DNA from 2 places in the Paenibacillus antri genome. Region 2 is predicted to be linked to the other one. Evidence: riboswitches for the same ligand, from Rfam matches in the RefSeq annotation. Region 2 holds a riboswitch; the other holds the start of a gene.
The links. A riboswitch is a leader RNA that binds a small molecule or an ion and turns the genes downstream of it on or off. The one in region 2 is predicted to bind ZMP and ZTP.
Positions count from the first base shown of each region.

Region 1: another riboswitch for ZMP and ZTP. It lies ahead of rpiB (ribose 5-phosphate isomerase B); the one in region 2 lies ahead of FE782_RS24895 (bifunctional 5,10-methylenetetrahydrofolate dehydrogenase/5,10-methenyltetrahydrofolate cyclohydrolase).

Region 1 is NZ_VCIW01000014.1:19,544-22,876, reverse strand. Features, by position in the region: gene glyA (serine hydroxymethyltransferase) at 1-590, opposite strand, end outside; gene FE782_RS19280 (TIGR01440 family protein) at 607-1,185, opposite strand; gene rpiB (ribose 5-phosphate isomerase B) at 1,207-1,665, opposite strand; ZMP/ZTP riboswitch at 1,744-1,824, opposite strand; gene FE782_RS19270 (low molecular weight protein arginine phosphatase) at 1,860-2,441, opposite strand; gene FE782_RS19265 (manganese efflux pump MntP) at 2,510-3,070, opposite strand; gene FE782_RS19260 (L-threonylcarbamoyladenylate synthase) at 3,161-3,333, opposite strand, start outside.
Region 2 is NZ_VCIW01000020.1:146,182-149,514, forward strand. Features, by position in the region: gene FE782_RS24890 (cellulase family glycosylhydrolase) at 1-1,241, shown strand, start outside; gene FE782_RS24895 (bifunctional 5,10-methylenetetrahydrofolate dehydrogenase/5,10-methenyltetrahydrofolate cyclohydrolase) at 1,289-2,173, opposite strand; ZMP/ZTP riboswitch at 2,231-2,309, opposite strand; gene FE782_RS24900 (DUF3221 domain-containing protein) at 2,358-2,849, opposite strand; gene FE782_RS24905 (adenylosuccinate synthase) at 2,927-3,333, opposite strand, start outside.

The DNA of each region.
Region 1 (3,333 bases), on a different contig from region 2:
TCGACCATGAACAAGGCGCCGACGTCTTGCGCGATGGAGCTGAGCGCTTCGAAGTCGATGATGCGCGGGTACGCCGACGCGCCCGCGACGATCATCCGCGGCATATGCTTGAACGCGAGCTTGCGCACCTTGTCGTAATCGATCGTGTGCGTGTCGTCTTCAACACCGTAAGGCACGAAGTTATACAAGATGCCGGACGCGTTGACCGGGCTGCCGTGCGTCAGGTGACCGCCGTGCGCCAGGTTCATGCCGAGCACCGTGTCGCCCGGCTTCAGCGCCGCGAGGTAGACGGCGAGGTTCGCCTGCGCGCCGGAGTGCGGCTGCACGTTCGCGTGCTCCGCGCCGAACAGCTGCTTCACGCGGTCGCGCGCGAGATCCTCGGCGACGTCGACGTATTCGCAGCCGCCGTAGTATCGGCGGCCCGGATAGCCTTCCGCGTATTTGTTCGTCAACACGGAGCCCATCGCTTCGAGGACGGCTTCGCTGACGATATTTTCCGATGCGATCAATTCGATGTTGTCCCGCTGGCGGCCGAGCTCGAGGCCCATCGCCTTCAGCATGTCCGGATCTTGCGCTCTCAAGTGTTCCATCGTATTCTCCATCTCCCTATTCTTCTTTCGTATTCGTCGGTTGTTCTATGACGTAGACGGCGCGCGCGCCGCCGATCAGCTTCGGCCGCGCGTACGCCGCGTTCACTCTGGCTTCCCCGATGCGGCGGACGGCCGGTCGGAACGGCACCGCCACCTTGCGCAGATGCATCCCGATCAACGTCTCCCCGATGTCGATCCCGGCATGCGCCGCGATCTCCTCGACCATGACCGCGCCTTGGACGTTCCGGTACGCGTACGACGCCATCGCGCCGCCCGCCTTCGGCACCGGTACGACGGTCACCGGCTCGAGGCCGTATCGCTCGGCCGCATCCGGTTCGACGACCAGCGCGCGATTCAGATGCTCGCAGCATTGATACGCCACATAGATGCCCGTCTCGCGCCGAAATCGCTGCAGCCCGTCGAACAGCGCCGCCGCGACGTCCGACGCGCCCGCCGTGCCGATGCGGCTCCCGAGCACCTCGCTCGTGCTGACGCCGACGACGAACAACCGCCCTGCGGTCAATCCCCCCGCCTGCGCCGTCTCCATCGCCGTCCGGTATACATCCTCCGCCCAACGTTCGCGATCCGTCGTCATGTTCGCACCGCCTTGCTTGATTTATGGATGAAGGTTCGACTGCGCTTCCAGCGCGCACACCTTGCCGATCCGATTCTTATGCCGCTCCCCTTGCGAAAACTCGGTCGCGAGCCACGTGCCGACGATTTCCTGCGCCAGTCCCGGCCCGATTACGCGCTCGCCCATCGCGAGAACGTTGGTATCGTTATGCTCCCGCGTCGCCTTCGCCGAAAAGACGTCGTGCACGAGCGCGCAGCGGATGCCCGGCACCTTGTTCGCCGCGATCGACATGCCGATGCCCGTGCCGCAAATCAGAATGCCTCGGTCGGCCTTGCCCGACACGACTTGATTGCACACCGCCGACGCGAAGTCGGGATAGTCGACCGATTCCGGCCCGTGCGCGCCGAAATCCTCCAGCTCATGCCCCAGGGAACGAATGAACTCGAGCAGCTCCGCCTTGAGCCGATAGCCGGCGTGATCCGCTCCGATCGCGATCTTCATCTGAACCGCCTCCTCTTCTTCTGAGCCATATTATACCCCAAACGGCAAAAAAGAGCATACGACGGAAACGTTCCGTCCATGCTCTGCCCAGGCGACCGGCCGTATGTCCCGATGCTCCAATGTGGTACTCCACAAATGTCGCCAGTTACATCGGGTTCCATTCGAAATATGGTGCTTCCATCATACCGCATCCGTCATTCGCTGTAAAGACGATCCAACGCCGCCGCGATCGCGGTTTCGATCTCGTCGGCCGTCTTCTCGTAGCGCGCGCGGCTGCCTCCGATCGGGTCCTGCACGTCCGGATTCGGCAGCCGCCGATCCAGCTCGTACAGCTTCTCCCGCTCTTCGTTCGAAATCTGCTGCCCGAGCGCGAGGCGCATCTGCAGCTCGGCCGCGAGCGACTCCCGCTCCGCGAACAGCGCCGCCGTCTCGGGGTCCCCGCCCGCGTATTCCTTCAGCGCGAACGTCTTCTCGACCGCATCGGGATACAATTCTAATAGATGCCGCTTATGATGCGACGTCATCGTCAAGATCAGATCGGCCCAACGTACGAGCTCCGGCGTCGCTTCGCTCGAGCGAAACCCGCTCGGGTCGACGCCCCGCTCCCGCAGCACGTCCGCGGCATGGCCCGACATCGGCTGCCCCGGGACCGCGGCCACGCCGGCCGATTTCACTTCCACGGGAACGCCCCGCGCCGCCGCCCGCTTGCGGAACAACGCTTCGGCCATCGGGCTTCGGCACGTATTACCGGTACATACCAATAAAATTCGTTTCACGCGCTTTCCACCCCCCTTGGTCTTATTTTATGTAAAACGACCAAGAAGTACAAACCGCCTCGGCCTCCTTAAATTAGGAACAACACGCCGAAGACGAGCAGCACCGCGCCTCCGAGCGCTTCGCCGTACTCGCCGATCATCTGGCCGACGCGCCGGCCGACGAGCAGCCCGACGACGGACAGCAAACCGCCCATCGCGCCGAACAGCAGCACGGTCAACGCCAGGTCCGTCGCGAACATGCCGAGCGAGACGCCGACCGACAGCGAATCGACGCTGACGCTGATCGCGAACGCCAGCAAGCCGAACAGCGACCCCGTATTGAACGACGGGGCGTCGCCCGCGCGCAGCGAGTTGTAAATCATGTGTCCGCCCAAGACGACGAGCAGGCCGCCGCCGATCATGGACGCGACGCCGCCGAGCAGTACGCTGACGTACTGGCCCATGAATAGGCCGACGAGCGGCATGATGACGTGGAACGCGGCGATCGCGGCGCTGATTCTCGCCACGTGCAGCAGACGAATGCCCTTCATTCCGATGCCGACGCATAACGAGAACGCGTCCATGCCGAGCGCGACGGCGATCAGGAGGATCGTCGTCGTCGACCCAAGATGTTCCGTTATATCCGCCAAGCCTTCCCCCTCCTGTCCCTTCTTTCCCATGCTTATGCGGACAAGAACGGATGTATGTCCGGGGGGAAAGGACCGACGGGGAAGGCGTGATTATACGGTGACGATGCGGTTGCCGGCCGCCTTGCGCAGCCGATTCATGAAGGCGAGGCCGAGGCCGGACGGATCGACGGCCTCGGCGTACAGCCGCTCGATGGCTGCGGCGTCGCAGTCTCTGAGGGCGGCGTACAGCCGATGCGCCGCCGTCGCCGCGTCGCCCGGCGTCT
Region 2 (3,333 bases):
CGTGGACGCAGATCGCCGAGCGGTTCAAACATCATTCGAACAAGCTGTCGTTCGAAAGCATCAACGAGCCGCGCTTCTCCGATGGCTGGGGCGAAGCCGGCGAGGCGCACTTCGCGATGCTGAACGAGCTGAACGCCTCCTTCCACGACATCGTGCGCGCCTCCGGCGGCAACAACGCCGATCGCCCGCTCGTGCTGCCGACGCTCGAGACGAACGCGAACCAAGATCGGCTCGACGCGCTGGTCGACACGTTCGAAGCGCTCGACGACCCGAACCTGATCGCCACCGTCCACTATTACGGGTTCTGGCCGTTCAGCGTCAACATCGCCGGCTTCACCCGATTCAACGAAGAGACGAAGAACGACGTCGTTCAAACGTTCGATCGTGTCTATACCACGTTCGTGTCCCAAGGCATTCCGGTCGTCTTGGGCGAATACGGTCTGCTTGGCTTCGATAACCATACGGGAACGATCGAGCAAGGCGAAAAGCTGAAGTTTTTCGAGTTTCTGCTTCATTACGTGCAGGAGCGGGGCATTACCCATATGCTGTGGGACAACGGACAGCACCTGAACCGAACCGAGCTGGAATGGAACGACCCGCAGCTGATCGATATGCTGAAAGCCAGCTGGAAGGCGCGTTCCGCGACCGCGGAAACCGATTTGATCTTCGTGCGTAAAGGCGAGGAGACGCAGGATGCCGTCATCGCGTTCGACTTGAACGACAGACGATTGGTCGGTCTTCGTCACGACGGAAAGCAGCTGCGCCGAGGCGAGGATTACGCGTTCGACGGCAATGCGTTGACGGTGAAGGCCGCCTTGCTGTCGGAGCTGACCGCGTCGGGGGAATACGGGGAACGCGCGGAGTTGGCCGCGGACTTCAACCGCGGCGCGGATTGGACGTTCGACGTCATCGTCTTCGATTCGCCGGTTCTTGAGGACGCGACGGGCACGACGGAGTCGTTCTCGATCCCGACCGCGTTCCATGGCGATCGCTTGGCGACGATGGAAGCCGTATACGCGGCGGGAGGCAACGCCGGCCCGCAAAACTGGACGTCGTTCAAGGAATTCGCGTACGCGTTCTCGCCGTCGTACGACGCGAACGAGATCAAGCTGACGCCGAACTTCTTCAAGGAAGTGAACGACGGCGAAGTGCTGCTGACGTTCCATTTCTGGAGCGGGGAGAAGGTCGCGTACACGATAACGAAAGCCGGCGAATCCGTAACGGGGAACGCGGCGGAATGAGCCGAAGGGGACTGTCTCATCCGGAGACGGTCCCCACTTTTTTGCGCTCATATGATCTTATAATGCGGTTCGATTTTCGTTCGATTTTCGTTCGCTCGCTTCTCCGCCGCGTCTACGGTGTGCTTCAGCAGCGTCGCGATCGTGACCGGACCGACGCCCGCCGGAACGGGGGTGATCGCCGAGGCGTTCGAAAGGCACGCGTCGAAGTCGACGTCGCCGACGTTGCCCGGATTGTAGCCGGCATCGAGGACGACTGCGCCGGGCTTGATCCAATCGCCTTGCACGAACTTCGGCTTGCCGACCGCCGCGACGACGATGTCCCCGGCGCCGACGACGTCCGGAAGCCGCTCCGTCTTGGAGTGGCAGATCGTCACGGTAGCGTTCCGATTCAGCAGCATGACGGACACCGGCTTCCCGAGGATCGGACTTCTTCCGATGACGACGGCGTGCTTCCCCTCTATGGGTAGGTTGTAATAATCCAGAATCGACACGATCGCCGCCGGCGTGCAGGACGGGAAGTCCGCGAAGCCGAACGCATTCCTCGCGAAGCCGAGCGTCGTCACGCCGTCGACGTCCTTCTCGATCGCGATCGCTTCGAACGCCGCTCGCTCGTCGATGCCATGCGGTACAGGGTGCTGAAGCAGAATGCCGTGAACCGCCGGGTCGTCGTTCAAGCGGCGGATGACGTCGACGAGCTCTTCCGTCGTCGTCGCCTCCGGCAGGTCGACGCGGACGGAATCGATTCCCAGCCTCCTGCATGCATTGCCCTTCATCTTCACATACGTCGCCGACGACGGATCGTCTCCGACCAGAATCGTCGCGAGCCGCGGCACGACGCCGCGCTCCGCAAGCGCCCCGATCCGCGCCGCCAGCTTCTCCTTGATGGCCGCAGCCACCGCGTTCCCGTCCAAGATCAACGGTTGTTCTCTCATTCGATCCCATCCCTTCGAAGGTGTAAGAAAACAGAAAGAGGCAAGGGGTTTCCCCCTTACCTCTGCCCAGGCGTTCGGCCGTTGTCGCCATGCGCTCCCCCGTGGTATCCACGTTACGCCAGTTACGCATGCCCTTAAGTTTCCTATATTATAGTTCGAGATTCCCGCCGAAGCAACGACCGTTTTATTCCGGTGCGTCCTTCACCCGTTCGACCTTCTCCGCGTCTTCGACTCCGATCGTGACGCTCCATTGATCGAGCGCCGCGTCGTACTCGGCTTGGCGAACGACCGGGACCGCCGCGGATTCGTAAGCCCGCAGCGCTTCCCGCACCGCGTCCGCCTCCGATAAATCCGCGCCGGACGGCTTCGGGCTGAGGACGATCGTCGCGCGATCGGCTTTCGCCCGCGCCGGGTACGATTCTTGCGATTCGCCGTACCACACCTGCACCCTCTGACCGACCTTCGCCTTCCTCGGCGCCGAGGAAAACCAGATCGCCGAGCGATCCGCCGCGACGACCAACATACGATCGTCCTGCTTCTTCACGACATACCCTTCGATCCCTGGAGGCGGCCCGACGGCTCGATCCTCGAACGTCCCCCGGCACCCCGCGATCGTCGCGGCCGACAACAACGACAGCGCCAAAATCCAAACCGACGTACGGCGAAACGCGCTCATCCCATCCCTCTTTCCAAGGCTACCGATATACCCCTAGACGATCTTTTCGGGAAAAGGGTTGCGTTCCGCTCGAAGGTTTACCGCCGCCGAATGAGTTGTTCCCGCCGGGGACCGACGGATACGTACGAAACCGGAACGCCGATCGACGACTCGACGAATTCGACGTACCGCCTTGCCGCGGGCGGAAGCGCCTCGAACGTTCGGCAGTCTGCGATGTCGCAAAGCCAACCGTCGAGCGTCTCGAGCACCGGAGCGGCCTTCTCCAACGCTCCGGTCGTCGGGAAGCGCCCGACGACGCGGCCGTCTTCCAGGCGATACGCCGTGCATACCGGGAGGCGGTCCAAGTACCCGAGCACGTCGAGGTTCGTCAGCGCGACCTCGGTCGCCCCTTGCAGCCGGCATCCGTACCGCGTCGCGACGGCGTCGAACCAGCCGACGCGCCTCGGGCGGCCCGTCACCGCCCCGTATTCCCCCGCGTCGCCGC